Regions from separate parts of the Dehalobacter sp. TeCB1 genome, predicted to be linked through region 2. Evidence: riboswitches for the same ligand, from Rfam matches in the RefSeq annotation. Region 2 holds a riboswitch; the other holds the start of a gene.

What was found. Region 2 has a riboswitch for cyclic di-GMP ahead of A7D23_RS10980 (diguanylate cyclase). Riboswitches for the same ligand answer to the same signal wherever they lie in the genome.
Region 1: it holds a riboswitch for cyclic di-GMP, as region 2 does, so the genes downstream of both, A7D23_RS09545 (VirD4-like conjugal transfer protein, CD1115 family) here and A7D23_RS10980 (diguanylate cyclase) in region 2, are expected to answer to the same signal.

The regions. Positions count from the first base shown of each region.
Region 1 covers NZ_MCHF01000035.1:737-16,980, reverse strand. The annotation lists gene A7D23_RS09605 (hypothetical protein) at 1-1,260, opposite strand, end outside; gene A7D23_RS09600 (HU family DNA-binding protein) at 1,350-1,700, opposite strand; gene A7D23_RS09595 (helix-turn-helix domain-containing protein) at 1,868-2,269, opposite strand; gene A7D23_RS09590 (hypothetical protein) at 2,361-2,573, opposite strand; gene A7D23_RS09585 (hypothetical protein) at 2,628-3,098, opposite strand; gene A7D23_RS09580 (C39 family peptidase) at 3,108-4,376, opposite strand; gene A7D23_RS09575 (ATP-binding protein) at 4,410-6,272, opposite strand; gene A7D23_RS09570 (TraC family protein) at 6,287-6,925, opposite strand; gene A7D23_RS09565 (PrgI family protein) at 6,928-7,272, opposite strand; gene A7D23_RS09560 (hypothetical protein) at 7,286-7,510, opposite strand; gene A7D23_RS09555 (conjugal transfer protein TrbL family protein) at 7,523-8,368, opposite strand; gene A7D23_RS09550 (hypothetical protein) at 8,423-8,755, opposite strand; gene A7D23_RS09545 (VirD4-like conjugal transfer protein, CD1115 family) at 8,773-10,773, opposite strand; cyclic di-GMP riboswitch class I at 10,837-10,921, opposite strand; gene mobP3 (MobP3 family relaxase) at 11,041-14,589, opposite strand; gene A7D23_RS09535 (hypothetical protein) at 14,652-14,909, opposite strand; gene A7D23_RS09530 (Fic family protein) at 14,930-15,853, opposite strand; gene A7D23_RS09525 (antitoxin VbhA family protein) at 15,840-16,022, opposite strand; gene A7D23_RS09520 (hypothetical protein) at 16,096-16,244, opposite strand, start outside.
Region 2 covers NZ_MCHF01000045.1:56-16,299, reverse strand. The annotation lists gene A7D23_RS11040 (alpha/beta hydrolase) at 1-5, shown strand, start outside; gene A7D23_RS11035 (bifunctional UDP-sugar hydrolase/5'-nucleotidase) at 81-2,054, shown strand; gene A7D23_RS11030 (metallophosphoesterase) at 2,308-3,468, shown strand; gene A7D23_RS11025 (hypothetical protein) at 3,458-5,743, shown strand; gene mutY (A/G-specific adenine glycosylase) at 5,837-6,919, shown strand; gene A7D23_RS11015 (AEC family transporter) at 6,975-7,913, shown strand; gene A7D23_RS11010 (PilZ domain-containing protein) at 8,312-9,034, shown strand; gene A7D23_RS11005 (XRE family transcriptional regulator) at 9,027-9,575, shown strand; gene A7D23_RS11000 (AMP-binding protein) at 9,589-11,271, shown strand; gene A7D23_RS10995 (agmatine deiminase family protein) at 11,455-12,486, shown strand; gene aguB (N-carbamoylputrescine amidase) at 12,717-13,598, shown strand; gene A7D23_RS10985 (DUF5668 domain-containing protein) at 13,677-14,171, shown strand; cyclic di-GMP riboswitch class I at 14,344-14,429, shown strand; gene A7D23_RS10980 (diguanylate cyclase) at 14,490-16,163, shown strand.

The DNA of each region.
Region 1 (16,244 bases), on a different contig from region 2:
TGTAATCCAAAGTGAATCCAGAATCTTACTTAAAGAATCCTCTACCTCTTTTCCTTCGGAGGACAGTATAATTGGTTTCCCTTTCATATGAGACTCAAAGCCGCCTGGAAACATTGGTGGAATAACTGCTGCCGTATTTATGTTTAATAATGAACTTACCGATTCCGGGGAAATCAATTTTGATGCCGTATAAAAATTTAAAATTACCTCAAATTTACCAAGATTTATTCCTGCTTCAGAAAGTGATTTAAGCTCCTGTGATAAAGCAGCCAACTTCGCAATATTTGGCGTAACCACTACAAAAACCTTACTCGCTTGTCTCATATTATTTATTAGATCATTATTAATGGCCGAAGGGTTATCTAAGAGAATAAAGTCAACCTTATCTCGAAGTTTTTCTTTAAAAAGCCCTACATCTAAGTTTTTTGGTTTTACAATTGAAGGCATAGAAGCAAATACAAATAAATTCTTAATCGGTTTAAAGGCATGATCTAGAATATCCTCATCCATACTATTTTTTAATAATATTTCCAAGCCCTCATGATTTTCTTCTATCTGGAAGAATGAAAACAGTTCAGAATTATTTAGATTACCTTCTATCAGAGCTACCTTAGAACCACTTTTAGCTAACTTCACGGCAAGATTAACAATAAAGAAACTTTTACCTGAAGAGTCCCAACCCCAAGAAAGCATTGTCTCTTTTAAACCATTTTTCATAATTTGGACTATATCATTTTTCATGATTTGAATTACGTTTTGTTCTTGGCTGTCATGATACTCTTTACTCTTAATTTTATTCGTTTTTGATTGGACCTGGCTCTCCGGATTATCATTATCAATAATCCACCTTACAGCTCTTTTGTAAGATGAAGGATCTTTCAAGGAATTTATTAGTAATGGAGCAATAGCAAGGTTATCCTCTATAGATTCATCAGCCGGGGCAAGAATGTCATATATCCCCATAGAAACAAGCGAATGTAATAATTCATTCCCTGGCTCAAAAAAAGGCGCAATAATTATAATTTGAGTCCTATCATTCATAATGCGATAATTTTTTATAGATCTTAAGAATTCTTTCTGGCTCTGTATGGCCGTAATATCTATTATCAAATGCTTAATAGAAATACGGTTTATTTGCTCCATTTCATCCGTAAAGTCAATTTCATCCTGAATTTTACTAAATACAATATGTTCTTCAAGAGAACTAATAACCGAACTGATTTCTTCCCAATACTTAGGTCTACAAATTACTGCATACATTTTTTCACCCCTATTATAAATTTACGAATATAAAACCTTTCACTTAAATAGAAAAACCGCCTGTTAAGGCGGTTGATTTAAGGCTATTATTATTTTTTCAGGTCTAGTAGTTTTTTTATTATTTCTGGAGTTTTCAGATTTGAATTTATAAATTCTTTCCAGGGATCTGAAAAAGATACAAATGTACGTAATTTTGGCAATATAGTAGTATGTGAATCGGTCAGTTTTAAATAAATATCTTGCGGTTTTGATCTTGAGAGTGCTAAATATATATAACCCATACCACCAGGCAAGGGTACTTTTTTTCCTTCCATAATTCTATCTTTCGAAACCTTTTCATAAGATTCAAAAGCTTTTTTTACAGTTGCAATTGTAAGCCCTGAATCCTCTGCTATCTCTGATAATAATTGGGATTGATGGATACTACGAAGCTTATTCATTTTTAACCTCAATCATTAATTATCCTCCACAATTATATATTAAAAGTAAAGCAAAAAAAACCCTCTTTATTAAAAGGGTCAATATATCATCAACCAATGTCGATTTATGTTAAAAAAGCGCGAAAAGGTTTAAAAAAATATCGAATATGTCCGGACACACCGGTATCTTAGCGTGGAGTTTTCAATCCATACTTATGTTGAGTTTCTTTATGTTCTTTAGCAGAAGATTTTTTGTTTTCTTGTGAAAAGACCCATGATAAATTGCAAGCACCCAATCCACTGTTTTTACAAGCTACAGGTGGTAGATCCGGCATTGGAATATCAGGCCGTTCATACAAGTAATCTAATTCCTGTCTAAGTTTTCTTTTCTTTAAGTAATATTGTGCATCTGTTTGTTTTTTATTGGCCTTTTTTTCATCTGCTGATAAGAGCCTCGGGGATGTTTTTATGTTATATTGTTTTGCAAGTTTATAAACAGCTTGAAGAGATAAATTGAATTTATTGGAGATTTCTTCCACTGGTTTACCTTGTTTTAAATCACTTAATATTACTACGGTTAATCCTTTCAAATAACCACCTTCTTTATTAGTTTGAACTTATGTTATAATTATAACACTGGTTTAAACCTGATACAAGGAAAAAACCTCCATTTATAGTTAATCAGTCTTTTTTTATAAGACAATCTAAAAACGCTTTAGGGTCCCCTGTTTTTCGAACCTTTTCTAATTGTGCATAGGTAAGCGTACGCATCATATCGGATAAACTCAATCCTCCATATAATTTAGATGCAATTTGCTGTAGTTCTATATAATCATCTTCGGGTAGTTTAAAATTACATGTTGCTTCTTTTTTTTTATCCTTTCTATCATCCATTAAACCAAAATCCTCCCTTTATCCTATATAAATTAATGTACATTCATTTAATGTCTATTTGATACTATTTATAATACTCACTTTTATTTCACCATTTTCTTTATCAACCTGAATATCAACCGGCTTGTTATCTTTAATAGAAAATTCGAAGGTGGTTGTATTATTCACTTGCTTTATACTATCCGGAACCAATTCGCAATCGAGTATGCTTTTATCAATATATGTATGGATATAATATTGAACTTTCTGTTTTATAGTCTCTACTTCAGCAAATTTAAAATATGAATATAAAGGTTCTATATTTTGGAAATACATTTGTTCTTTATCATAAACTTCTGTCTCTCTTATATCATTTGGAACCTCAGATTCAATAATTGTATTATTATTTGAACCTACTTCATTATTGAATTGAGCTATCTTAGCCTCGTTTCTTTTATTTTCTTCTTTTGATACGATACCAGGAAGAAATAGAGCAATACTACCAGCAAGTATTATCAAAACAATTAGAATTATATTTTTTCTCATTTAATCCTCCTATGGTCTAAATATCCAAAAAGGACTACCATTTACCCCACCATTTGTACTACTTTCATTCATAATTATTGCCAGATCCCAAGCTTGATTTGTTCTCTTTACACTTACAGGATCATTTATTAATACTTTACCGTCCTCAGTTAAACCCCGTAATACCATAAAATGTCCTCCACTGGTAAAATGTCCTCTCCCCATAGCAACAATTACGGGATAACCCTTACTTAGTGCTTGTACAATCGCTTCAGGATTCATCCTACTCACAGCCTCAACACTAAGCCCATAGTTTGCACCACCGGCAGTCATTAAGGCCCAAGCTGAACCTGCCCCTTCGATCCTGTAACCATTTACAACGGACCAATCAGCGACACTTTTAGGATTAATATCACTTCGGCCCGTAAGACCGGCAACCACCATAGCTAAAGATGTAGGTCCACACCCTGAACTGGCGATCGTGCCAACTTTACCATAACTGTATGCACCCCAACGCTTGTCCGTCTGGTTAAAATATGGGATATTAGCATTACCTGGGGGATACTCCTGGAGTTGGCTTAAATCTATATCATCATAAAGATTCAAATGTCCTTCAATATCTGCTGCAATAATCGTGTTATAAATATTTTGTGCCATTTTGGTTTGAAAATCATCAAACCCTAATTCTTTTATTACTGTATTAAATGGTTTTGTTGTAATAGATATTTTCGCTCGATGTTTCGTAACTTCTACAGTGTAGGTATATTCTTGCTCATTGCCATCTTTATCTGTATAAGAACCTGTACGTAATTCCTGTACAGTATAGGTTTCTACAGTTACATTTCGAATTGGGAATTTACTAGCCATTTTTAGAATATCTGCTTGATTGGCTTTTTTAAAATCCTGTTGAAGTAATACAGAATCCAGAGCTATTAAATGCTGCCATGATAGATCAAATGAATAGGATACAACGATATCATCACACCATGAGTATTCCTTTTTTGCTTGGTCAATCCAATCTAAATTTTCCTTATTAAGGGTATCAGGGGCAGCCTGATAAGTTAATACAAGCTCATATTGTACTTTATCTATCTCTCCGTTTTTACCGCTATCTAACAATATAGTAGGAACGCTAACGGCCAAAACAATAGGAGTTGCAAAAAACAATATAACTACCATTAAGGGCACAAGAACTATCAGCAATATATTTCTAAAACCTTTTTCCGGATCAGTAAACAGGTTTAATATAATCTTTTGTATAAGTTTTTTCGCTGCAATTCCTATTATTGGAGCTGCCATAAAATCACCTCACCGCCAATTATTTAAAATTCTTTAATTTCCTCCTCCTTTACCAAATAACTCAAATTCAAAATCAGCAATTTCTACTTTTGCATGGACACGTTTTGAACCAGCAATAAGAATACCGGCACCCCTTCTCTTTTTTAATAAAACATCTTGCTCTGCATCTGTTAAGTCCATGAGTTTTGTAAGTTCCTCAAGATTCTTACCGTCTGTGCCCATAAAGAATTTAAAACAAGGATTATCTAGCAATGCTTGTCCATGTCTTCTAACTGCGGGATCTAAGAAGTCAACAACCGAATGTGAAATTACTCCCAAACCACCTTCATATTTACGAATACGTTTACTTACATTTCTTAAAAATTGAAGGGCTTGGGGCACTTCAGGATCAACAAGAAGATAAGCTTCGTCAACAATTAACAAAACTCTTTCCTCTCTATTCTTAGACAACTGATTCCAGGCCCAAGTCAGGATATTAAAATATTGTGTTGTTTTTATTTGCTCATCTGCTTCTTGTAAATCGTGAGTATCAAGAACAATAAAATCATTTTTAGCCTCAATTGTTGTATGCCCGTTCCATAAACTTGCATCTGCTCCTATAGCAGCTCGGCGTAACAACAATGAAAGCTTTTCATATTTATCTCTTTTGCGGTCTGAAATATCTGATAGATTAAGTTTTTCTGACATAAGGTTATATAAATTCTCCATGATCGGATACTGTTCATTTGGAATCTGTGAAGTATCTGTATCCCAAGTTATCCCATGTTTTAGATAAAGTTCCTCTAATGATTCTTCAAGAATAGCTTGGTCCATATCATCTAAATTCTTAAGATATAATTTAAAAAATGTCCGGTCAATCTGGAAATGAAGGGCTAAATTACCCATCCCTTTTCCTTCATCTTTAAATAAACTATTTTCCTTCTCTTCTCCCTCATCATCTTTAGGTACTTCTTTTACTTGCAAAGGATTGATTCTGCCACCAACACCACCGCCACAATTAATCCATTGGCCAGCAAGATTATTACATAAGTCCCTGTATTCTCTTTCAGGATCGATAATAATAATCTTAGTCCCTAAAGCATATTCATTTGCAATAATATGCTTTGCTGTAGCAGATTTACCTACCCCCGGAACTCCTAATAAAGTCCAATTACTATTTGTCCTATCACCGCCACGCATCCAGGTATCGAGAAGTATAATTCCTCCCTGGTTGTCCTTTCCAAAAATCCATCCCGTACCATCATTGATTCCTGATGAATTAAAAGGATAAGCCCCTGCTATCGTGCTTAATGGCATATTTCTACTTGCCATGTCTTTTATACTTTGAGGGCATATACCATAAGGGGAAACAGCAAGCAAAGCATCCTCCTGCTTAAACATTGCAACCCTACCCCTCATTTTTGAACCAGCTAAAGCACTTTCAATTTTTCTGCTCTTTCTGTCTAATTCTTCTGTATCACCAGCAGATATCATAATTACTATAGTCACATAAAAAACATTCTCTTGTTCCTGGTCAATTTTACGAAGTAATGTATTAGCATCCCTGTATTGTTGTTCTGCACGTTGCATCATTAAAGCAGATCCACCATTATTTATTCGACCAGCAATTTCACCGATGCTCTTTGATATATTTTCAGTAAGCTTTGATGAATTTGTAGGAGTAAGATGAATAGAACAAGTAACCCCTTCCATATTTGCAATTCTAGATAACCAACCGATTCTTACCTTTGATGGGTAATTCCTAATAACAATTACTCTACTAAGGTTTTCCCCATAGTAAAAATCTTTTGCCCGGAATTCTATTGCCATAGGAGTAATGATATCTAGAATATGATTATTTACTGGGACCTTAATATCTTTTTTCGTTTCTTTTTGTTTTTCTTTTCTTATCGCCATGATAAACCCTCCTATTACACATCTAATAATGGAGCTAGGGACAATTCCAACTCATTACGCTCAAAACTTGCTTGTACAGGATTAGCGAATAAAGCCAGAACAGCAAGTAATTCATCGTCATTGCAAACATCTACCGAAAGACCAGCTCTACCTAGCTTATCTCTTAATTCAGTAGTACGATTGCCAAGTTCTATTTCAGCATTCTTATCCACTGTGCTGGCAAGTATTAAATAGAATCTTCTTTCCATTGTTTCACCGCTACTTGCCGTTAAGGAAGCCTGTTTAATAAATTTCTTTAGCAGTTTTCGTCTAGTGAAGTCCTGTTCGATCCTTGCTTTATCCTGTAACCAATCAAGATAATTATTTAAATCGACCGGCCGGCCGATACAAAAGAATTGCATTGCTTTATTTTCTCCGTTAAGTTGTTCGGCCAGAGCTTCGACCTTATTCTTTTGTTCTGTATCGGATAATAATTCAAGGTTTTGAGGCCAAATACGGATCATCGAAACTAATATTGTATCTTTTCGGTAAATTATCGATCTATTTATATCCGCAACAGGTATCCAATCTTGAGCTGTTTTTTCACGTTTTTGACGTGTTATTTCCTCCTGAGAAATAGCTTGTTTATTTTTCTTTAGTGAAGGAACATTCATACTTAATCCTCCGTTCCGGGAACAATTTTATAAAGATACCTTTTTTGCTTTTCCTTGAATAATTTAGCACTTTTCAATGTATCTAAGAGATTCATACCACTCGTTGGATCTCTTTTTACAATAAAGAAGGCTGCCACCGTGGGGATAACAATTATAAACATTCTCACACCTATAGAAATAAATGGTAATAATCCTAACAGAAACGATAAAATAACACCTACAATACAGGCCAATACAATTGATCCTAATTCGAACCACCCCAAACCGGGAAAAAATTCAAATCTTGTCGTAACATTGGCCGGAATTAAATATTCTGTAAAAGAATTCTCTTGATCAAGGCTGCTCATTTATCATACTCCCCTACATGTAGAAATTCTTAATAATTGTAATTAGGCCACTCAAACATAATCCTACAATAGCCCCTTTTATTGTTTGTTTTATTCTTAAATTTCGTGATGCGGTTTCATCCTCATCTGTAGTAAATGTTTTCATAATAGCCTGATAAGTGATCATAAACCCTGCACCAACGATAATAACTGCATATAACCATGTAATCCAATTTGAGAGATAACTTATTGCTTCCATTTCTATTCTCCTTTAACGGGCCAGCATTCTCCTCATCATGTACATAGATCCAGCCTGTTTCACTCCACCGCCAACGGCCCCGGTAAAACCTGAAGAATAAGCAAATTGCTTAAGGAAAGCAGGAGATTTTAAAGCGATCCAGAGCCACCCCAAAACTAAGAGCAGCCCATTTGCAGATATTTCATTAGTCATAAGAGAAAAGGCACCCTTAACCATAAATATTTGTACCGCTTGAGAAACGCAAATAATAATTACCTGTTTAAACCAACTACTCCATAGATCCTGATTATTCGATGTAATATTTAAGGCCAATATAGGGCCTATCACCGCCATAAGAGCTAATTCAGCCCCCCTAATCATTGTTTGGATACCGATTAGTAACAATATTATCGCCATACCAAGGCCCATCAAAATAATTACCATGCTCATCGTTCCAGGACTCTTTAGGAATATACCCCAATCTTCTAAACCCATTTTACCTGTACTTAAATTTGCTACATCTGTAGCTACTTTAGTTCCAAAAATGAACAATTGGGGTAATATCCACGGTAATGTAGCTACTATTGCAACAGCCTGGCCGGTTCTAATTAACAATCCCCCTGGATCTGCTTCAGGATCACCATTTTGATGTAATATATAGGTCTGGAAAGCTTCGTTCATTGTCTTTAAGACTAAAACTACAAAAGCTAATCCTTGAGCATAATGTATGCCATTTTGAACAAAAGGCAACTGAAGAACATCCGTAGATGTACTCATGATATTTACTAAAGTGGTTGCAAAAAAGTTAATAATTTGGTTGAATAAATTTTCAAAAAAGCTTTGGACCGCACCACCTAATAAACTAGAAAAATCAAACATTCAACCATCCCTTTTCTTGAAGTTAAGACGCTTTTTTAAGCATCTTTTACATAATCAGCTATAGAAACCTAGAATTATCCTGGCTAATCCGCTTGCGGTTGTAGCGATAGCAGCCCCAATAAGTACATTTTTCATAAGACGATTTTTTTCCGCAATGATAGCCTGATCCTCAGACATCGATTTAAGCCATGCTTGATATCCAAGGAATAATCCCGAACCCACAGGGATTAAACCTGTAAGCCATGACGTTGCTGCTGTAAATAAAGCCAATGTACCAGAAACTAATTTAGGTTCATCCGCATAAACCGGCAAGGCGAATGACGAGATAACAAGCCCAAGAATCAATATAGATTTAATACGAGATACCAATACTCTTTTTTTAGACATCTTAATTCCTCCTAAAATTATAAAAAGTCTTTTTCATATTCATCCGATTCGTTCATTTCATTGTCTAGACTTAACTGTGTACCATCATCATTACTTTGAATAAATTCCCCCCCTTCAGAATCCGAAGATTCGCCCATATCAGGCAGCCATATCTTAACATCTTCAAGAATTCTCCTTGGTGTTTGGTCCCATCTTTTTTCTAGAATCTGTCTCGCATTCTCCATATCCACATCCTTATCTCCGGTACTCGAAAAACCAAGTTCACTATTCGCACTCCACAAGGATAAATCGGGTAATGGATATCTTGCAGGAAATTCACTTATAGGCAATATTAAACTCTCATTAATATTCCATCTGAGAACTTCATCCGGAAGTAGTAATGCCCTTTGAGCTAACCCGACCCCGTGACTCATACTGTGTCCCTTTGATTGGATAGAGCTACTTGCATTTTCAGTTTCCACCGTATATTTGCCTGTTTTTTCACTTATAAGTTTCGCTGTATCTACATCGGCAGTTTTTAAATATATCCAATCATGGCAGTTACCCGTGATTGTTTGGGCATTTTCCTTATAAAGCTTCTTAATTTGAGTAATATCCTGAATGGCTAGAGTGAATCTAATCCCACGGCCACCGGCAACGGTAAGCTTTTTATCAAAGTCTGGTATTGGAGGCAAATTACCAAATTCATTCAAAATTATATTTACACGTCTTGGAATTCTTCCCCCACGTTGGTTAGCAAGCTCTACTAAAGATTGATATACCTGGTCAATATATAGAGTTGCAAGAACGTCTCTTGTACTGATTTCGTCTGGTATAATTAAGAATACAGCCGTTTTTTCGATCCCAATATCTGCAAATTCATGGTCTTGCTTTGCTGTCATATCAGCAATATTAGGATCTGTGAAAAGTCTTAAACTCGATAATACTGTAGTAAAAAAACTCGCCCTCATTTTATAAGGAGCAATAGAAGCCACCGCGAAGGCTGCCTTTGCCGGATGTTTTATTGGTAATCGATTCATATATTCCAATAATGGAACGAATTCAAAACCGTTAGGAGTTATAACCGGTTGTCCATATAAAGCCAATAAATGATATACCGTTGCCATATGCCTCTGAAATTTAAACTCACTATTAAAAGCCGTTAAAAGAATTAATGCTGCCAGGGCACTTTCTTGACCATTTTGCCAGATAGGCTGATCCCCTTTGCCGAAGTTTTGTTTGCCAATAATATTTGAAATATTCCAAGCCAGTTCTGAAGCCTTGGCAATATCATTATTATCAACTGCTTTATTTACTTGATTTAACATATTCCACTGATTTCCTAAAGCTGGATCTCGAAGATTGAGAGCAATGACTTTATAACCTTTACTTTGTAAATAATCTCTTGTGGTTATGTAGCTTTCACCTTTTGGATCACCTATTATCATGCTTTCCCCGGCTTTTGCAAGTTCCCAAATAGTAGGCATCAGGATTTTCCTATCTTTTCCGGATCGAGTTGCCCCTAGAATCAGCGTATGACGATCCTCTTTATTCAACCATACCTTTTCTTTCCCACCTTTTGATTTTTCCATACCGAAAACTATTCCACCCTTATTATTTAAAGGCATTTCGGTGTACCAAACATTTACAGTCTCATCCATTTCATTTTTGTTTTGCCACCGGCTTGTACCATGTTGCCCGGTCCCGGCAGGTTCCGGCCCCCCGATCCCGTCTTTTATCCTGTTTTTCTTTTTTAAACGATCCACATTCCAGGTTATCCAAATTATAAAAGCAGAAACAGGAAGTTGCAGAAACAAAAATAGTTTTAAATAATCAGGCTGAGAAAAGAGATCTTTAATAGCTCTTACCAATCCGTAATTAAACCATAGTGTTGGGGCATTAACGAAATCCTTAACAAAAAAAGAAGGAAATTTAATAATCCAAGGTAAAAGTAAAACGTCCAATATAATAACAACGATAACTGATATTGTTCGTATTCTAATTGATTTATCAATTTCTTTATTAGATAGAGTAGCCAAAATTTACCTCCTTGAAATAGAAATAGCGTTGCCAATAGCAACGCCTGAAAATAAAATAACCCTCTAGGCGACTCGGCTATCATAGTGTTTCCACCTTAGACCCGAAGTTTTGCGTCCCTGGCTTTCGCCAAGTTTGCTATTAACTGAAAGGCTTGTATTCTGTTAGGTTGATTACAAAACGTAATCAAAATAATATAAAACTTATTATCATTATTTACCAAATTGCTACAAATTTACAAACGCAGATTTGGCCTTATACTCAAGATATTAGCGTTCTAACTCATCTTCTCTAAATAATGCGCTTCTATCCTTACTTTTCCTAATTTTTTCTATTTCGGCTTCTTTATTTCTAAGCCCTAATTGCTTACTCATCCGATCCTTCATAAATTCAGCTTGAGCTTCTTGCTGCATTCTTTGTTTTTCTAACTCTCTCCATACACTTTTCCATAAATCATTTGCCATCGTAGCTGCTCCGATGCCATGCTGGTTAAATGTTTCCCAATTCTCCCCTTTATACATCCACTTAGGAATATCTTTATCCTGTACTCCAAGTGCCAAAAAAGTTTCCTTCCATTCCTTAGTAGAAATAACTGTTGATTTGCCCCACTGTTTATTTTCTAAGTATTTCTCATATGCTTCATCTGAGATATCATTAATTAGCTCCGTGTTTATATTAGAATTCGATCTAATATTCCAACTATGAAGCATTTCTTTAACCTGCTCAAACCCAATTCCGGATACCAATAAGATTGTAGCCAGATTCTTAATTGGTTTATCTACAATATCCTGAACATTACAGAAAGACCTAATACTTTGATAATTAGTCTCTACTTCAGCATACGCATTGTTGAGATACTTCCCCGTTAACATTCTGTTGTTATTACGTTCAATCTTTCCTACATCCAATTTATTTTGTGTCCGATCAATAAGTTTAACAATGTCATTCGGAAGATTACTCGTTCTCACTGTCTTATCTTTTTTACTTATTGCAACGTCTTTCATATATTTATAGTAACGTTCGGTCACCTGATAACTCATGCCTGTTTGCGTTATTAAGCCAAGCTGCTTTAAATATGTGAGACTTTTCCGTAAGAGATTTCTTTGAGGAATTAATAAATCTTGTCTTTTTTCTATACCGGTAGCATTTAATTTATATTCTCCCTTTGCGCCGGTCAAATAATTACCCTTTTTAAGGTTATCTAATCTCCTGATTAAATATTTAAAAGTTCTTTGTGCTTCCAGATTGAACATATTTTTATGTAGAATACCTTTTAATGCTGCCTTATTCAAACTCCCACCTTCTTTATAAACCTGATAAAGTAAGTCCTTTATATCCCGATAGACAGGATTGATTATCAAACTTCCGGATTCATCCCGAATAATATAGCCTTTCTCATATTGCTCCTTAAAATTACCCATCAAGGGAACTGCTTCCTCATCGGATAACCCTTTAAGAGACTCTAATAATTCGCTTCCTGTCTCACTCTTAATAAATTTATCAAATCTATTAAGACTTTTTCCAAGAAATTGCCCTTCTTCGGTACAAGATAAATTCCCGGTTGAATCCTCGACAATGAAGTGCTTTACTATTTTTTCCAAGGATTCATCTTTAGATTCCAATAAATACTTAAGTCTTTCATATACTTTGTCGGCCTCTTGGTTGACAATCTCCTTCTGAATAGTTTCCTTTAGAGAATCAAGTGTCAAAAGGCCCTCTGGAGCTTTATCTATATAACCTAAAGTCACGTTTGCATCATAACGGGTAAATTCCATTTGCACGGGAATATGAAGTTCATCTATTGCTTGATCTGTAAATAGATAAACACCCTTTTCCTTGTCGTACTCAAAATATTTTTCCATTTCATCAGTAAAAGAATATATGCCGGTTGCTTTATCATATTCAACGAAGCCATTGAGCACTAGCTTTTCAATTCTTTTTTTAAGATTCTCAAGCTCATCTTCAGCCTTACTTTCATTTACCTCAGAATTTTCATCTGTATATTTTTTATAGATATTATCCTCAAGTTCATTAAATGTAATTCTGTTATGTTCTCCAAATTCTTTTCGAACAATAGTATCATATTTCCCGATCTTAAACTCATCCGGATCTTTATCATACAGACCACCAAAAATATCTTGATTATCTAATAATTCATGAAATGTAAATGAAGGGGGTCCTTCACCTTCCTTCTCGTTTTTTCCCAGCATTTTCAGGATTTCTTTTTCAGCTTTATCAAGACTCTTCACTGAAAGTATTTCTTCAATACCTTTATTTGTCAGACAATAATATTCACTGCTGCCGTCCTCAAAATCGATTTCTTTTTTTATGAAACCGGAATCCTGTAAGCTTAATAACCTTTTTTCCAATTCTAAACTGTCTAATCCAATAAGCTTTTTACCTTGTTGAAAAGCGTCCAACTCTGATAGTTCATTCATTTTTGCAACCGAAAGATAAAAGTCTATTTTCTTTTGGGACGATAATTCATTCAGATTAATTCCATTACCACGAATTTCATTTATTAAAGCTCCTAATGATTGTTCCGGATAATGAATATCTTCTTTCTGAAGGTAAGATTTTAATACATTTAAAATATCATCATCTGTGTAATCGGATCTCATCATCGTTGATATCGCCAAAGCTAATACCTTTGTTCTTTCAGGCATAAGATCAATCGCATAATACATATTTTGAATAAAATCTACAGCCTTTAAAGAAAGTTCTAGGTCAGCATATAAGAAACTATCTTTTTGCCACTCTACAGCTCCTTTTAAGATCATCTGACATATCCTATCTCGGATATCATTATAAGCATTCTCCCTGGCCTTCTGGATTGCGTCCTCCTGGCCAGTATACATCTTAGTTAGTTCTTCTGTAGACTTCAAATTTTTTTCTAATGAAGCATTAAATTCAGGCTGCCTTAATAGGTAATCAGCTATTGCCCGGACTTCTTCTTTAATGTCCTCGGGCATAAATTTTAAAGCTACTCTTCCTTTTCCTGGCATCTTATCAGATAAGTCTTTAACCATAAGGATAAGTTTTTGTTCTTGCTCATTATATAACTTTGGAGAGACACCTTCCAAATTCATATCTCGAATAAATGTTTTTAACTCATGCCCGGATGTACGGACATCCTTCATAATTCTAGAAATATGACTTATATCATCCTGGGCAAGATCCCGAATTAAATCTCTCATAATATTTTTTTCATTCATAAGCTGGAATCTTTCTTCTTCAAAAATCTCATCAGTTAAAAGCTTACGTATTGTGGTTAATTTATTTCCTGATATTATCCCAATAGTTTTTTGAGGCTCTTTTTCCCACATCATTATATGAGCATGGGGATGGCCCTTCTCCATATGTACAGCTCCGACCCATCTTAGATTAGTTATTGGTATCCCCATCTGGTTAGCCATATCGGGAATTTTCTTACGTAACATATCTTGCCATTGATCTTTTTTAAGATATCCAAGGCTAATTGCATCTTCTTCTCTCAAAGAAACAATTCCACGCCAAACGAAACTTTCCACTTTGGATATTTCATCTTGAATTGCACCAGGTTCTTCTATTCCATCCGGGCCAAATAAACCATGTGATCTTGGTCGCTCATCAATATAACGAACATAGCTCTCATCACTGGACCCTTCAGGCGCAATATCCTCAATTCCTTTTTCAAGCTCTCTCTTTAAATCAGATTCCGTTATAGTTTTATCAACCCCGGATCTAGTAGCAATATATTGAACATGACTAACATTTTTACTAACAGTATCTTTCAAATTTGGATGTTTGAAGGACATTTTAAAAATAACTCTGCTCATATTATCATCCCTCGTATTTAAAGGGCAGAACCATATTCCACCCTTCGTTTATATTACAACCATTACTTTATCAACTTAAAATTTCTCCATAAACAATTCCCTTTAAAATGCACTCTGCAATATCCAACCTTTTTAAATAAATTACTTCTTTCTAGTGCGTTAATTACAGCATGGTTTCTGTCTAAGGGATGCTTTTGTTTTAATTCTGCTCTGGCAGCACACTCCCCAAGTAATTGAACATCCCCAAAATTTATTATATTATCAGTTAATTCATTTTTTATTAAAATATCTTTCATGTGCGCTGCAATGGTCTTTTTCATATAAACTCCATTAGAAATAATTACTCTATTTCTAAATCAATTTTACTTTTCATGTTTTGGCCTTGGCTAAGTTCTCTACTACTATCAAGATTAAGATCATTTATCTGTAAGGTTCTTACTTCTTGCATAATATCAGACACTAACTTGAAACGGCCATTATATTCTGTAATCACTTCTGAGTTAGGACCTTCTGAATCAATAAGCTTTCCATATTTTTCATAGATCCTTTTAATTTCTATAACCGGAATAAATTCTTTTTTAAAGGTTTTAAATTCAGGTTGTATTAACCTCAACTTGTTCAGATTTTCAAGTAATGTCATAGAAGCTTTTTTTATACCGGGAAATTCATCTAAGTAACACTGTTTAATAGAATCCACTATATGATCTCTGTAAACTTTTTTAAGACCATTATAGTCATTATAAAATGACCTAATATAAGCCTCAAAAAGTTCTTCTTTATTCACTTGACCATAATTTATACTGTACCCGGCTTGATCGGCAAGACATCTAACAAACTCTCTTGTTGATCTACCGTTTCCCTCCCTAAATGGATGAATAATATTGATCTGTCCAGAATAATATGCAAGTCTATTACAGAAGAAATTAATATCTAATCCTTTGAGAAAGTTTTCATTTTTAAGCTTATCAAAGATGTCCTTCGCCAATGGCTCAATATCTTTAATGAGTGTAAATTCAGAGCTTCCCTTACCCATATCTACCTTGCGAAGATCACCAGCCCAATCATAGACATCTTGAAAAATATACTTATGAATATTCTTTAAATGCTCTAAATCAAATTGCCCCTCGATCGGATTTGCTTCCAGCTTTGATAATCGAGCAAAGGTTAATCTTCTTTCGTAGAAATATAAGATTTCATTTTCTCTTATATCCAGTTTATTAATTAATACATCTGAACCAGGATAAAAATAATCACTCCACTTCATTTGGCATACCAGCTTTCAATCTATTAAACAATTCTTCTTCCGTAATTTCTCCCGAAAGATGTTTCCTCACTAACTCCTCCTCTTCTTCAGTTACCTTAAACCCTTCGATAGCCATTGAAGCTTTAGAGTTCATAATAATCTTATTGATTTCCTTAGAAGTCAAATTCACAAGTATACCCTCCTTTAGTAAAATAACTATATACCTATCTATGTATATATCTAGGTATATAATATCAATATAATTAATTAGATTCTATTTCCTTTTCTAATAATGAATAATCCCATTCCTCTGTAGTAACTTTCATATATTCTGCTGCTTTTTTTCTAGCACTTTCATACATAGGCCGTACATCTTTCCTTTTCTCTGTAGGAACAATATCCATCAATGCCT
Region 2 (16,244 bases):
GATAGACGGATAGACGGATAGATAGATTGATTGACAGATAGGTAGACCGATAGCATAGATATAGAAATGAGGAGGGAAAGATGATGAAAAGGATCCAATTTGCTTTGGTTGCTTTCCTGATTGGCACAATGTTTGTTTTGCCCATTAATTCTCCTATTGCCTCGGCCGAAACTCAGAAGAGTATGACGATTTTGTTTACACATGACATGCATGATCATCTCCTGCCGGTCAAAGACGAACAAAACGGTGTGATAAATCAGTCAGGCGGATTTGCCAGACTCCAGAGCGCCATTGCTGCCGAGAAAGAGGGTGACCCGGATGCATTGCTCCTCGATGCCGGAGATTATTCCATGGGAACGCCATTTCAGACGATTTTTCGGACAGACTCCCCGGAGCTTCGCGTTATGGGGCAGATGGGGTATGATGTTGTAACCCCGGGTAATCACGAATATGACTACAGGGCTTCCGGACTGGCCGACAGCCTTCAGGCAGCTGTTGCTGCGCGGAAAAACGGGGAGATTTCGCCCCGGATCGTTCAGGCCAATATTGCCTTTCCGGCCAAGGAGGACGGCAGCTTAACGCCTTCGCTGGCAGCTCTGCAACAGGCTTATCAGGATTATGGGATCACCGAATACACCGTCGTTGAAAAGAATGGGGTAAAGATCGGTGTTTTTGGCCTGATTGGAAACGATGCGGCATCCAACGCACCGAAAGCCGAAGTGGAATTCACGGATCAAGTCGCGAACGCCGAACGGATCGTTTCGATCCTGAAAGACCAGGAAAAGGTTGATTTAATTGTCTGCTTATCCCATTCCGGGACCTGGGAAAAGGCATCCGAATCTGAAGACCAGATCCTGGCAAAAAAAGTTCCCGATATTGATGTGATTATCAGTGGCCATACCCACACCAAACTTGAAGAACCGATCATCAAAGGCAAGACACTTATTTGTTCCGCCGGAGACAGCTGCAAGTACCTCGGTGTTTTGCAAATTTCTCAAAAATCCGGTTCTTCAGACTGGGGACTTGTCGCTTACCGTCTGCCGGCAATCGATGAAAGACTGCCTGAGGATCCACGGATTGCCGGTATTGTAAGTCAGTTCAAACAACAGGTTCAGGACAAATTCTTTGCTCCGTTTCAGTTAAATTATGATCAAGTATTGGCAGAATCCCCCTATAACTTCCGGAAGGTCAACGACATATTGAATACGCATCAGGAAGATCCATTGGCCAACCTGATTTCTGATGCCTACGTTTATGCTGTGAAAAAGGCGGAAGGTTCCGGCTATGTTCCGGTGGATGTCGCAGTTGTACCTGCCGGGACGATCAGAGGTACCTTTTTTAAGGGCGCGATCACGGCAGCCGACGCCTTCAGCGTAAGCTCCCTCGGGATCGGTCCGGATAATATTCCGGGGTATCCGCTGGTTTCTGTCTATTTAACCGGCCAGGAATTAAAGACTCTATGCGAAGTAGATGCCTCGATCTCGCCGATGATGGCTGAAGCCCAATTGTTCATGTCAGGTATTGATTTCACGTATAATCCGAACCGGATGATATTCAATAAGGTCACTGACGCCGTGTTGCAGAAGCCGGAAGGCTCTATTGAAGAGATTGACGATACCAAATTATACAGGGTGGTTGCCGGTCTGTATTCTGCTCAGATGCTTTCGATCGTCGGCGATAAATCTTACGGTCTATTATCGATTGTGCCGAAAACAGAAGAAGGTATACCGGTTACAGATTTTGAAGCCCAGATCGTCAAAGACACAGCCGGAAATAATGCCGAAGTCAAAGAATGGCAGGCCCTCGCCTTATATCTTCAGTCCTTTGCTAAAGTCGGCGGAGTTCCAACGATCTCCGATGATTACGGCATGATACTTGGAAGAAAAGTGGTAGACAACGGCCATCATCCAATATCCCTGCTCGCCAATCCGAACAAAATAACCCTGACGGTCTATACCGTTGTTCTTGTTGTTATGACGCTGATTATTTTTGCGATTTACAGGATCGTTACCCGTCGCAGACGCTTGGCCCGAATCAACCAGAAATCTGTCTGAAAGCAGTTTTTCTGTATGAAAACATGCAGAATCTTAGCCGGAAAGATTTCTGGCTTTTATTTTTTATTTTTTTATCGAGCGAAAAAGTAAGTTGCAATTGTAAGCAGGAATTTGCCGGGGTCCCCAAGAACTAACATAACACCATACTTGGGAAATCGTATTGGCAGCAAACATTCTGCTTGCTGTGATGTTTACATGGCTGGTAAGCGACGATCGATTGATGTTTTGGTGTCATCAGGGTGAGGTGTAAAAAATGGCAATTACCATCCGTTTTGTGCATTGTGCCGGATTTCAATTTGACAGCCGTTCTTGGGAAGGACCGGCTTGCTGGATAGCAATGCGCAATCAGGACTTATGGCATACCTTCGAAGCCGTCTTGACGCTTTGTCAAAAAGAAAAAGTGGATTTTCTGTTTGTGACAGGGGATTTATTCGACCAAGAGAATGCGCGTAAAGAAACGGTCGAACGTGTCTACAGGTCGTTCTCTGGCTTGAAGGACACCCGTGTCTTTATCACCCCTGGGGATCAGGATCCTTTGGTCATCTCTTCGGCCTACCGTTTTGCTGAATGGCCCGGTAATGTTCATATCTTTGCGGGGGGCGTCAGTCATATTGAAATTCCGGCCAAAGGAACTGTCATCTATGGCTCGGGATGGACGAATTACCGTCAGGAGCTGATTGATCTGGGGATGATTCAGCCGGTCTTACACAACGCACCTATTCAGGTGATGCTGCTCCATGCAGAGATAGCGTCCCCAAAAAATACGGATAGGTTTATTCCTCTGGAGCCAGAGGCGATTACAGCAAGTGGTTTAACCTATCTGGCGTTAGGGCATCAGCAGAAATTCAGTGGGCTGCATCAGATTGGTGATACTTTCTGGGCAGATTGCGGATCCCCTGAAGCCAGGAGCTTTCAGGACAGCGGGCCGCATGGCGTGCTTTTTGGAGAAACAGACGGGAAATTGACACAGGTTGATTTTGTGGAACTTGGCGGACGGAACTACATTGAAAAGTTCTGGCCGCAGGCGGCTGAACCAAAAGAGATTGCTAGCGGGCTTTTGGCAGATACAACGAAAGAAGAACGGCAAAGAGATTTGTTCCGGATTGTTCTGTCTGGGCCATATCCGGATCCGGAAAGTACAGTCCAGACTTTGCATCAGCTTCTCTCCGAAGACTTCAGCTACTTTGAGGTTTACCATACATCCCAGTCTGGTCCGGCTCTTTGCGCCGATGTCAATGTTATAAGTATAAGACGCCAAACCAGCGGCTTCCCGGATTTAACCGAAGTATTCGGAAGAGAGATCCAAAAACGCCTTTCTTCAGAAAACCGGCCTGAAGAACAGCGGCGTTGGGAATTGGTCCAGAAAATTGGATTGGCTGCAATCAGTCAGGGACGGGAAGATTATGAGGATTGATAAGATCGGGCTGCAGGGGCATCCGCTGCTCGGGGATACGGAGTGGTCCTTGCCCGGGGATTTTACGGTGCTGTATTTGGAGGAACCCGAACTGGCAAAAGCTTTGTGTCAATTACTGCAGGAATACTATGACGACCGGGTGTCGGCAGTACCGTCAGACAAGCGGAAGAGACAAGGGTTAGCAGAAATCCTGCTTTCCGGAGAACAAACAGATTTGAATATGACTTTTGAGGCAATCCGGCAGGGCGGCTTTATTGTCTGGCCGGATACCAATAAGCATGGTTTGTACCGAAGGGTCTCCAATCTCCAGCAGGTCGGAAATGAAGAGCTTTCCCTGGAACGGGTACATGACGCCCTGGCCAGAGCAAAGGAACGCGTCGAAGAACAGGCGGATGGAATGGCTCAGGTTAAAGCCGAGTATGATGCGTTAAGAAGAGATTGGGAAGAAGCAAGCCACCGGCAGGAGGAACAGCGCTTTCTGCAAATCGAAATTAAGAACCTGCAGGCTGAACAGCATCTTATGACGGAGAAAATTGCTGAGATGGAAAGAATTCAGCAGCGGCTTGTTATCCTGAGAGAGAACCTTGATTACCGTGAATTGCGCCGTCTGCAGGGTGAACTTGCCAGCCTCGAAGAACTGCGCAGGGATACCGGGATTCGATTGGCGGCCGTTGTTCAGGATAAACAGGTTGACTGGGACATGATTGAAGGTTTGCGGGAAGAGTGTTATGCCTGGGCCTTGATTCAAAAAGAGGCGGAACAGGGTGAAGCTTTGATCACCCGGCAGACTCAGGCCATCAACGAGCTTCAGGATTCACTAAGATCATCCGGCTATCGGCAACTGCCGGAAAATGAGGAGCAGCACTTACGCAGCGCTGAAGAAGAGCTTCGTGCCGCGCAGAAGGAACTTGAAAGCTTTGCCGGTTTGGCTGATACCGTGAAGGAACTGGAAGGGTCCCTTTATGAAGAAAAAGCCAAACTCAAAAAATATGCGCTGATTGCCGGTATGACTGACAAAGACCAACGTTCACTTGCCCGATCATACACACGCTTGAAAAAATGGCAGGACTCTGTACTCGGACGTATGATTGACCGGAGGGTTATCCGGCGGTCAGGGGCAGTCAGCATCGAAGACAGATTGGCTTCGCGTCTGACAAAGCTTCTGCAAAAATATCAAGCTGCAGACTATCAAGAATTCACGCGGCAGATCGAAGCGTACCAGAATCAGAAACAGGCCGCAGACCGGCTCCAGGCGGATTATAACCTGGTCAGGAAACAGGTTAAAAGGGAAAAAGAACTGCGCAGAATCATTTTGTCCCGCAGTCAGCGGCTGCAACAAGCTTTTGCGATGGTTAAGGCTTCCGATTTTTCGTCCTGGAAAAGCGGTTGGGACGAGTACTGGCAGAAAAACAGCCATGGTGCGGAAATGCTTCAGACGCTGCAGGTACAGACAGGGCAACAGCAGGAAACAGAACAGAAATTGCAGGAATATGCGTCACAGCTGCGGGAAAAATTACAGAACAGAATCTCGGCTGATGCCAATATTGACGAGGTCCTTGAGGCCGTGCTGCTGATTGCACGTGAACTGCGGATCAAAGAAGAAACTGAAAAAGAATATGATTTACTGAAAGAACAGTATGATATCGCCTTAAATAAGCGGAATCTGGATCAACTATCCAGAACTTTAGAACCCCTTGCCGAACTGGAACGTGAAGCATGTCTGCCAGAAGCAGAAAGGCTGGCCGCCCTGGCGGCTTCCCGCCAGGCGCTTTCGGAGAGAAACAGCCGGCTTCAGAAGATCCGTAAAGACCTTCAGGATAGTCAGGCTGTGAAAATTGACCATGACCTGGAGAAAAAACTTGGGAGCGTAAAACAGCAATGGCAGGCCTATCAGGAATTACAGCATACCCTTGATGATACGGCGGAACTGCTTGAAGCCTCGCTGCAAAAGTGGCAGGCCGAGAATGGCATTGTTTTAAAGATTAAAGCGCAGCGGTTTTTGAGGCGGGCATTTTCGTTGAACCTGTCGGATAAAAAAGAAATGATGATGGCCGAAGCCTATTCGTATTATTTTGCTTACCGTCTGGCCCTTGCTGAAGCCGCTCTTGAGGACAGCAGCATTGAGATTCCTTTGTTCTTTCTGGCCGGATCAATGAACGGAACCGAGGGATTTTGGAAGAAAGCACTGGCTTATCTGCAGGAACTGTCACACTCGCGTCAGGTTATTTTCTGTACGGCGGATGCCAGACTGCGGAAAATGGCTGACGAGCTCTGAAGCAAAGCCTGATCTTCTTACCAGTAACTTGTTAACTCTAAAATGCATGTAATTAGCAATATCAAACATCGAGGCGAATAACAGGGAGGCAGCTTGAATAAATTAGCGGATCTAGTAGATAAACCAAAAAATATTCAGGAGAAACCGTCAGAGATTGCTGCGTTATTATTGGCCTGGTATGACCAAAATAAAAGGGAGCTGCCCTGGAGAAGAACGAACGACCCCTACGCGGTCTGGTTATCGGAAATCATGCTTCAGCAAACACGGGTCGATACGGTTATAGATTATTACCTGAGGTTCCTGGAGCGGTTTCCGGATATTGGCAGTCTGGCTGACGCGGACGAGGGGGACGTTTTAGCCATATGGAAAGGTCTTGGTTATTACCGTCGGGCCAGGAACCTTCATCAGGCTGCCATCGTGGTACATGACAGGTACAGTGGGAATTTTCCGCGCACTTATCCGGAAATCCGCGCTTTGCCAGGAATCGGTGACTATACGGCTGGGGCTATTGCAAGTATTGCTTACAATCTGCCTTATCCGGCTGTTGACGGGAATGTACTGCGGGTCGCAACCCGTCTTCTGGGACTTGAAGCTGACATTAGCCAGCAAAAAACGCAAAAGCAAATTGCTGAAATGATTAGAGAAATGATTCCCAAAGATAGGGCGGGGGAATTTACCCAGGCACTGATGGAACTTGGCGCAATGTGCTGTACACCCAATACTCCCGGTTGCCGGGACTGTCCCTGGCGTACCGTCTGTACTGCCCATCGTACGCACAGGGAGACTGTCCTGCCGGTTAAGAAGAAAGCAAAAAAAGCGGCCCGCTTCGATTACTGGACGGCGCTTGTCTGTAACGACGGGGATATTCTAATGGAGTACCGCAGCAATACACAGCTGCTCGGCAACATGTGGGGACTGCCGCTCGTCCAAAAGGAATCTGCTTCTTCTGCGGAAGAACTGTTCCGTCGCGACTGGGAGTTAGATCTCCGATTTATTAAATACTTGGGCAGCGTTCGGCATGTTTTCACACATCAGGTCTGGCAAATGGATGTCATTTTGTTCTCGCTCAAGCCGGACTCGGAGGTAAAATCAGGGCTTGCCTGGATTTCCCGGGAGAAACTGAAGGACCTGCCGATTCCAAAAGCATTTCAAAAAGTACTTCAGCTTATGATATAATAATAAATTGTATAACTTTCGTAAAATTTCAGCTTAAACTATTGGAGAGAGAAAAGTGGAACTACAAGGCGTCTATAATCAACTGGGGATTTTGTTCTTAACGATTTTACTGGGTTATGTCCTGGCCAAAGTGAAGATTATTCCACCGGCAGCGACTCAGGTTTTTTCTAAATTTGTCCTGACAATTGCACTTCCGGCCTTGATCCTGTCCGGGATGAGAGTATCTTTTACTACGGAGAGGCTGCATACGGCACTTTTTGTTTTCTTGCTTACGATACCCTGCTACGGTCTTGCCTTTCTCGTCGGGAAACTGACAGCGAAGATCCTGACCAAAGATCTGACCAGAGAAGCCATCTTTAATTTTGGAATTGTTTTTGCAAATACAGGCTTTTTAGGTTTTCCGATATTTCAGGCGCTCTATGGCAAAGAAGCAATATTTTATGCTGCGATCTACAATATTATGTTTAACTTGTTGTTGTATACGCTTGGCATTAAAATCATGAATGCGAATAAAACCGAACATCCTACAAGGCTAAACCTGAAAAAAATTATTAATCCGGGCGTGGGTGCGAGTATCATCGGGTTCATTTTATTTATCACCGCTGTTCCGCTGCCCGAATTTATGACCGGCACGATCGATGCGATTGGAAATACCTGTGTTCCTCTGTCAATGCTGACCATCGGGGCGACATTAAGTGAACTGCCGCTTCAACGGATGTTCAGTGATATCGGTATTTATATCCTGTCGGTCGTCAGATTGCTTGTGATGCCGTTATTAACCCTGGTTTTGGTCAAATATATCTTTCAGATTGATCAGATGTGGCTAATTGCCATCCCGGTCATCATGGCCGGCATGCCTATTGCAACCAATACGGTTTTAATGGCGATTGAATACAAAAATGATGCACGTCTGGCATCACAGACGGTGCTGATTTCAACCTTGCTTAGCTGTTTATCAATTCCATTGCTGATACTTGTGCTGTCTCATTTTTAACAGCATCCCTTTTACAATGTATAGAATATCCATAATATGGATAAAATGATCCTATAACATGTGAGGGAGGATCGGTATGGGCGACAAAAATCCAAAGAATATTATGAAACAAAAAAAGAAAAAAACAGAAAAGAAACCCGAAACACTTTATCCGGAAAATAATCTGTAAAACTTGTAACGATAAAACTCAATATTTCTGCATTGTGTTTTTTAGCAATACCAGAGTCTCCAAATCAATGTTTGGACTTTGGTATTTTTTTGTCCGGACTCATCCGTGGCATATTATTCGCAAATTTTTGCGGGTACATTCGTTGTGGTTCTATCCAACATCATGTAAAATGGTATTTATCAGAAAAACGCATTGACATGATTTTCAAACTGTTTCATGAGGTGATTGGATGGAAGACTTTCAGGAAAAGCGGAAGTATTTCCGTGTCGATTTGATCCATGATATTCCAGCCACAGCGAAGATTTCCTCGATTAACAACCGGAAGGTCGAAGTGGAGAAAACATTTCCGATTGCAATCCTGGATTTGAGCACAGGTGGGATATATGCTTTTTTCCCAGTGGATATTCCAGTCAATATTGTCATTATCGATATCATGTTTACGTTTGAAAATGAAGAATTTTCATTTAATGCGCTGATTATTCGCAAGACCCCCAAAGATGACGGCTTTGAATACGGGATGAAATTCCTTTTTCATTCCCAGAAAGATGAAAGCCGGATCACCCGATGTCTGAATCAATATAAAATCAAGCACACCCGCTTTATGAAGATTCAGCTTGATTTACGCAAACAGAAATACATCGGATGCTTTGTCAAGGGCTTGGAGCTGATCGAAGAACCGGCTTATCTGATTACCAGCCGCCGGATCGTTGTCGCCACAAATAAGGCAGCGCAGGACAGCGGTGTCAAACTTGGCGAGCGCTGTTATTCCACGGTCGCCAAACGGCATCATGCCTGCCCATTCTGCCTGCTGGAAGATGCCAAAAAAGCGGATCATCTTCTCGAGACAAATGCCGTTGTGCAGGAACAAAGGTGTAAGGCCCGCTGGCTGTACCTCGAGGATCATTACATGATCCACTATTTCACGCGAAAGGAAGGCTTGAAAGATGAATGAAAAGGTGAGGGATATTGCCGAGAGAATTAAAGGCTTAAGATTACTTACCGGTTGGGCCGAAGAAGAGGCTGCGCGTAAAATCGGACTACCTGTTCAAGAATATCTGAAGTATGAAAAAGGAGAAGATGATATTCCGATCAGTATTCTCTATGAAATTGCCGATTGTTATCAGGTCGATTTAACGGATGTTCTTACCGGTGTCTCGCCCAAACTGCATGATGTCTGCTTCATCAAAAAGGGTAAGGGTCTCAAAGTTGAACGGTATGACCAGTATGATTTTCAGAGTCTGGCTTATCAGTACGTTAACAGAAAAATTGAACCGCTGCTGGTGACCCTGGATGCAGAAAATAGTCCTGAACTTGTTTCCCATCACGGACAGGAATTTAACTTCTGTCTGGAAGGCAAGATGAAAGTCATCATCGGCAGTATGGAATATGTGCTGGACCCGGGAGACTCTCTGTATTTTAATTCCTTGATTCCACATAAAATGCTAGCCCTCGAAAAAAGATCAGCAAAATTTTTAACCGTCATACTTTTATAAAGGATGTGAACAGATGAACCTCGCTTCAAGATATATCGGGAAAACCGATTTTGATTCTTATGAAGATTTTTGTGCGAATTATCAAGTGAAAGTACCTGACAATTTCAATTTTGCGTATGATATCGTCGATGAATATGCCCGTCTGGAACCAGAGCGTCCAGCGCTGGTCTGGTGCGACGACCACGATAATGAACGGATATTTACCTTTGCCGATCTGAAAAAATACTCGGATAAAACGGCGAACATGTTAAGCGAAGCCGGGATCCGTAAAGGCGACAAAGTCATGCTGATCCTGAGAAGGCGTTATGAAGTGTACATAGCGATTCTGGCTCTGGCCAAAATCGGCGCGATCTATATTCCTTCTTCCAATCAGCTTACGCAGAAGGATATTATTTATCGAAATAATGCCGCATCGATTAAAGCGATCATCGCCTATCATGATCCGGTAATTCTCGACCATGTCGAAGCTTCCAGGGAAGAATCATCAACGCTCCAGACGCTGTTTCTGGTCGGTGCTAAGCGTCCCGGCTGGGTTGATTTTGACAGCAGCATGGAGGCTGCTTCCGAAAACTGGGTCCGGCCGACAGGTGCTGACGCGACAACGAATGACGATACAATGATCATCTATTTCACGTCAGGGACCACGAGCATGCCAAAAATGGCCATTCAGAGCTTCACCTATCCGCTTGGTCATATTGTGACGGCTAAATACTGGCAGCGCGTCGTGGACGGCGGGCTGCACCTGACGGTTTCCGATTCCGGCTGGGCTAAATTCGGCTGGGGGAAAATTTACGGCCAGTGGATTTGCGGTGCGGTGCAGTTTGTCTATGATATGGATAAGTTTATCCCGGAAAAGCTTTTGGAAATGATGCAAAAATATAAGCTGTCCACGTTTTGCGCACCTCCGACAATTTATCGTTTTCTGCTTGAACACAATCTCGAAAAATATAATCTGTCCTCGATTGTTCACTGCTCCACAGCCGGAGAACCTTTAAATCCGGATGTCTTTAACCGTTTTAAAAGCATTACCGGCTTAAGCATCTTAAATGGATTTGGCCAGAGCGAGACAACCGTGCTGGTTGCCAACTTTGAATGGCTGGATATCTATCCGGGAGCAATGGGCAAACCGAACCCGGCTTACAAGATCGATGTGGTCGATGAAAACGGAGCTCCATGCCCTCCGGGAGTCGAAGGAGAACTGGTCATCCGCGAGGCTGATTCCAATAAACCTGCCGGATTGTTCTGTGGGTACTACATGGATGAAACTGCTACCCATAAAGTGTGGTATGACGATACATACCACACAGGGGATATGGCCTACTGGGATGAACACGGCTTTTTATGGTTTGTTGGCCGCAATGATGATGTCATCAAGGCGTCCGGCTATAGGATCAGTCCTTTTGAAGTTGAAAGTGCACTAATTGAGCATCCCGCAGTCGTGGAGTGTGCTGTGACCGGCGCGCCGGATGCTGTTAGGGGAACGGTCGTCAAAGCGACTGTTGTGCTGGCCAAAGGCTATACGGCTTCTGAATTGTTAAAAAAAGAGATCCAAAACTATGTCAAAAAGGTGACGGCTCCGTATAAATACCCGAGAATTCTCGAATTTGTCGACGAACTGCCGAAGACGATCGGCGGCAAGATCAAACGCGCCCAGATCCGGCGTGAAGACACGGAAAAGTTTCAAGATAAAGAATAACTTTAACGTATACCCATCAATCATTGAATATTGTCTGATGCACCCCACAATCATCGTGGGGTGATTTTATGCCTTGAAAAGTAGTTGGATTTTCATGTAAAATGAACCATAAATAATCATCATGACAAAAGTAGATTTGAAAGTAATGATGATATATGTTGTTGCTAAAGAAAGGATAAACTGATGTTTCCGAGCGATTTAAAATATAGAATGCCTGCGGAATGGGCCAGACACGAACGTACCTTTATTTCCTGGCCGGTCGGGGCATCAATGTGTCATCCGGAAAATTACGAGGCTGTTTGCGAGGGTTATACCGACATTATTCGAGCTATCGGGGAATTTGAACCCGTCACCGTATTGGTAAACCCCAAAGAACGATTGCTGCTCGAAGGCCGCTTTCGGAACAGGCAGATCGAGCTCCTGCCGTTGGCGCATAATGATGCCTGGCTTCGGGATAACGGGCCGACGTTTATCGTCAATGATCAGGGAGATATAGCCGGCATCAACTGGCACTTCAATGCCTGGGGCGGCAAATATCCGGACTGGGATCTGGACAACCAGGTCGCACCGCAAATATTGAAGCACCTCGGCCTGAAACCGTTTGATGCGCCGCTGATTATGGAAGGCGGCTCGTTGCACGTGGATGGAGAAGGTACACTCTTGACAACGGCCGAATGCCTGCTCAATCCGAACCGCAACCCTGATCTTTCCCGGGAGCAGATTACGGAACTATTGAAGAAATATTTGAGTATCCACAAAGTCATCTGGCTGGGAAAAGGCTTATGTGGAGATGAAACAGACGGACATGTCGACAATATCGCCTGTTTTGCTTCGCCTGGCAAAATCCTGATTCAGGTCTGTGATGACCCTTGCGATCCGAATTATGCGATTACCCGGGAAAACCTTGCGGTGTTAAGCCGAGAAACGGATGCCAGAGGAAGAACCTTTGAAATCATCCCAATACAGCAGCCTCCCGCCGTATTTGCCGACGGTAAACGCCTGACGCTGAGTTATCTGAACTTTTACTTTGTCAACGGCGGAATTATTTTACCTGTATTTGGCGGCCAGGCTGCCGAAACAGATGCCCTGGCTATTCGGACCCTGAGCGGGATCTTTCCAGAAAGACGGATCCGCACCATTAATGGAATGGCAATTATTGGGGAAGGCGGCAATGTTCACTGTACAACCCAGCAGATGCCTGCTGTAAACCATTGAAGGTCAGTGTATGAATTGCCCGACAATATATACCAAAATCTGAAATAAAAATATAAACAAAGAGGAGAACGTAGCAGATACATCTGTTATATGTTGCGCTCTTCTGCGTTGTGGTTTTTTTCTGCATCATGTAAAATAGAAAATGCATACAAATTAACAAAATAGTAGAAACACCTGTAAGATCAGGTTCAGAACACACCGAAATCAGGCATTGGGAAGGAATATTAACGATGAGAAACGTCAAAGTGGCAGCAACCCAGATGCGCTGCACCAGTAACGTTGAAGAAAATATTGCGGGGGCGGAGACACTGGTCAGGGAGGCAGCAGCCCGGGGCGCGCAGATCATCCTATTGCAGGAGTTGTTCGAAACCCCGTATTTTTGTCAGAAAGAAAAATCGGATTTTTACCTTTATGCAGCAGAGCTAGAAGATAATCAAGCAGTCAGACATTTCCGGAAAATTGCCAGAGAGCTGGAGATCGTCCTGCCGATCAGTTTTTATGAGAAGAAAAACTACGCGCGCTATAATACGATTGCCGTGATTGATGCCGATGGTGAGATCCTCGGCAAATACAGAAAGAGTCATATCCCCGACGGGCCGGGCTATGAGGAAAAATTCTATTTTAACCCCGGTGATACAGGCTTTAAAGTCTGGCAAACGCGCTACGCCAAGATTGGAGTCGGCGTCTGTTGGGATCAATGGTACCCGGAAGCTGCCCGCTGCATGACCCTGATGGGGGCGGAGATCCTGTTATATCCGACAGCCATCGGTTCAGAACCGATGGATCAGGCGATCGATTCCAAAGACCATTGGCAGGCCTGCATGCTCGGCCATGCTGCCGCGAACCTGATCCCTGTGGTCGCATCCAACCGGATTGGTGTCGAGGAAGAGGATGATTCCAAAATCACCTTCTATGGTTCTTCTTTCATTGCCGGACCGCAGGGTAATAAGATAGCGGAGGCTGGACGAAACGAAGAAGCGGTTCTAATCGCGGAATTTGATCTGGACCAGCTCGAGGTTCAGCGGCTGGAGTGGGGGATCTTTAGAGACCGCCGGCCTGATCTATATGGAAGGATTTCTTCCTACGACGGGGAACTTTATTTATCAAAATAATCCATTATCTAACACGAATTTGTAGTTCTTAAATCTCGAGTATCTTATTAACCTTTATAAGGTGAGAGGAGGCTCTATATGAACAAAAGCGGCTTATTTTGGGGAATCATTCTAATCCTTACAGGAGGCTTGCTGCTTATAGATAATCTTGGCAACTGGCAAATCTTCAGTATGGAATTTCTTTGGCCGGTATTGATCCTTATTCTCGGGCTTGCTTTTGAATTCAACTATTTCAGTAAGAAAGAAAGCCCCGGATTGCTAGTTCCCGGTGGTATCCTTACCGTTATTGGTCTGTTGTTCATCTTTGAGACTTTTACACACTGGCAATTTTCCGGATATACCTGGCCGGTCTATCCGCTGGCTGTTGCAGTCGGTCTATTTCAACTCTATTTATTTTCCGGACGCCCGCGCGGTCTGCTGGTGCCTGTTTTTATTCTAACCGCTCTAGCGTGCATATCCTTTACTGGGATGTTTGTAACGTCAATTCAGCGCTATATAGATCTAGGCCTGGTGGTCCCGATCCTGCTGATTCTGGCAGGTCTGATCCTGATCATCCAAAGGAAAAAAACATGAACTAAATTTGGAAACCATGTAAGAAGAATCTGATCTGGATGATAATATCTATTGCATAATATTAATCAATAAATGTATGAATAGTCAGACTCTGAATATTCATACATTTATTGATTATTCATACATTTATTGACAGATTTCGTGTATTTTACTATAATTGAGTTAAAATCATATGATCCATTGGCAAACCTGTTGAAAAGCAGGGACGCAAAGCTACGAGTCTAAGTGCTGAAGCATATTGACAGTCGGGTTGCACACAGAAGATGAAAACCGCGGCTGCTTTGGCCGCGATTTTTTTTTCTGAGGAGGGGATTTAATATGACAGCGGATTCCATCGTTGCAGCCAGTATTTCAATTACCCTGGTCTTGTTGATATCTTACGGATTTTTATATTTTTCCGAGAAGAAACATTATTTCTTAGCATGGAGTCTTTCTGTCTTGATGCTCATGATAACCTATCTTTCCAGAACTGCATTGCTGGAAACCGACAGCCCGTCCGTGGTGCTTCAGATTATCAACTATGCCTCTTCGATCGCAGGGTACTGGCTGATATTCAAGGGTACGCTGTTGTTTTTTAGCAGAAGCTACCCGGTGTTTTGGGATATCGGCACGGGCTTTCTGATCGTTGCTTTTATATGTATTGCTGTTCAGGGAATCTCGGCAACCGCTCTTTTACTTCTATCTGTTGTCTGGATCATTGCATTATTATCCAAAGCTGCTATGACATGCTTAAAAGCAAAAACACCACAAGGCCCGATCCGAATAATACTTGGCTATACCTATATTTTTTGGGCCTTGTCGATTTTACTTTATCCGTTGTGCAAATTAATTAACGTTATTTCACCGTCTGTAGGTTATTTAGTTGCCGGTGTTGTTGGTCTGCTTGCTTATCTTAATATGCAGGCCCTGTATTTTCAAAGCATCCGGGAGGAGCTCGAAAGCAAAGAAGCAAATATCAGAAAACTTGTCATTTATGATAAATTAACGGGGGCCTACAGCCGTACCTATTTTGAAAATGTGCTGGAAGATTTCCTTGATAAAACCCTCATGCCTGCAACATTGGACATGGGGGATTTTAATGGTCTGAAACTGATCAACGACACCTTTGGTCATGAAAAAGGGGATGAATTGCTTGCTGACGGGATCAGAATCATGCAAGAGACGATCGGCACTGAGAATGTGATTATCCGATGGGGCGGGGACGAATTTATCATTATCATGCCTGGTGTGCCGCTTGATCAGGCCGGCGTGTTTTTAAACAATATTAAAAATAATTTAAAAATCTCCCGCCCGCAAACGGTACCAATAGATATCTCGTTTGGCCTGACGGTTTATGAGAACAGGGAACAACCCCTGGCAAAAATGATCAGCCAGGCTGAGGAAAAAATGTATAGCAACAAATTAAATGAAAGCAAGAAATCCCGCCTTGCCATCATCGAGTTCCTGGAAAAACTGCTCTGGGAAAAAGATTATCAGACGGAAGCCCATGTCATGAGGCTGAAAAGTCTGGTCAGTAAATTCGGCAGTCAGATCGGCCTGTCCCCAAGAGAGATCGTCGAATTGGTCCAAGTTGCAATGCTGCATGATATCGGCAAGATCGGTGTTCCGGGGGAAATCTTAAAAAAACAAGGTGACTTGACCCCGGAAGAATGGAGCATTATGAAAAAACATTCCGAAATCGGCTATCGGATCACGCAGTCGTCCAGGGAATTAGCGCATGTCTCAGAAGCCGTTCTCGGTCATCATGAATGGTGGAATGGAAAAGGTTACCCGCAGGGGCTGAAAGAAGATGAAATCCCGCTGTTCTCGAGGATAGTTTCTATTGTTGATTCCTACGATGTGATCACGCATGAAAGGCCCTATAAACGGGCCATGGACCCCTATAGTGCACTTGTTGAAATCAATAAGTGCGCCGGCAAACAATTTGATCCGTATCTGGTTACTGTTTTTAACAAGATTATGCAGGAAGACCTTGTTGTGAATGATAGGTAACTGTAATTAACTCAACTTTCCCACCATTAAATAATGGTTAAAGCCATGATTTTTCTGACACATCAGGTTGCAAACAACAAT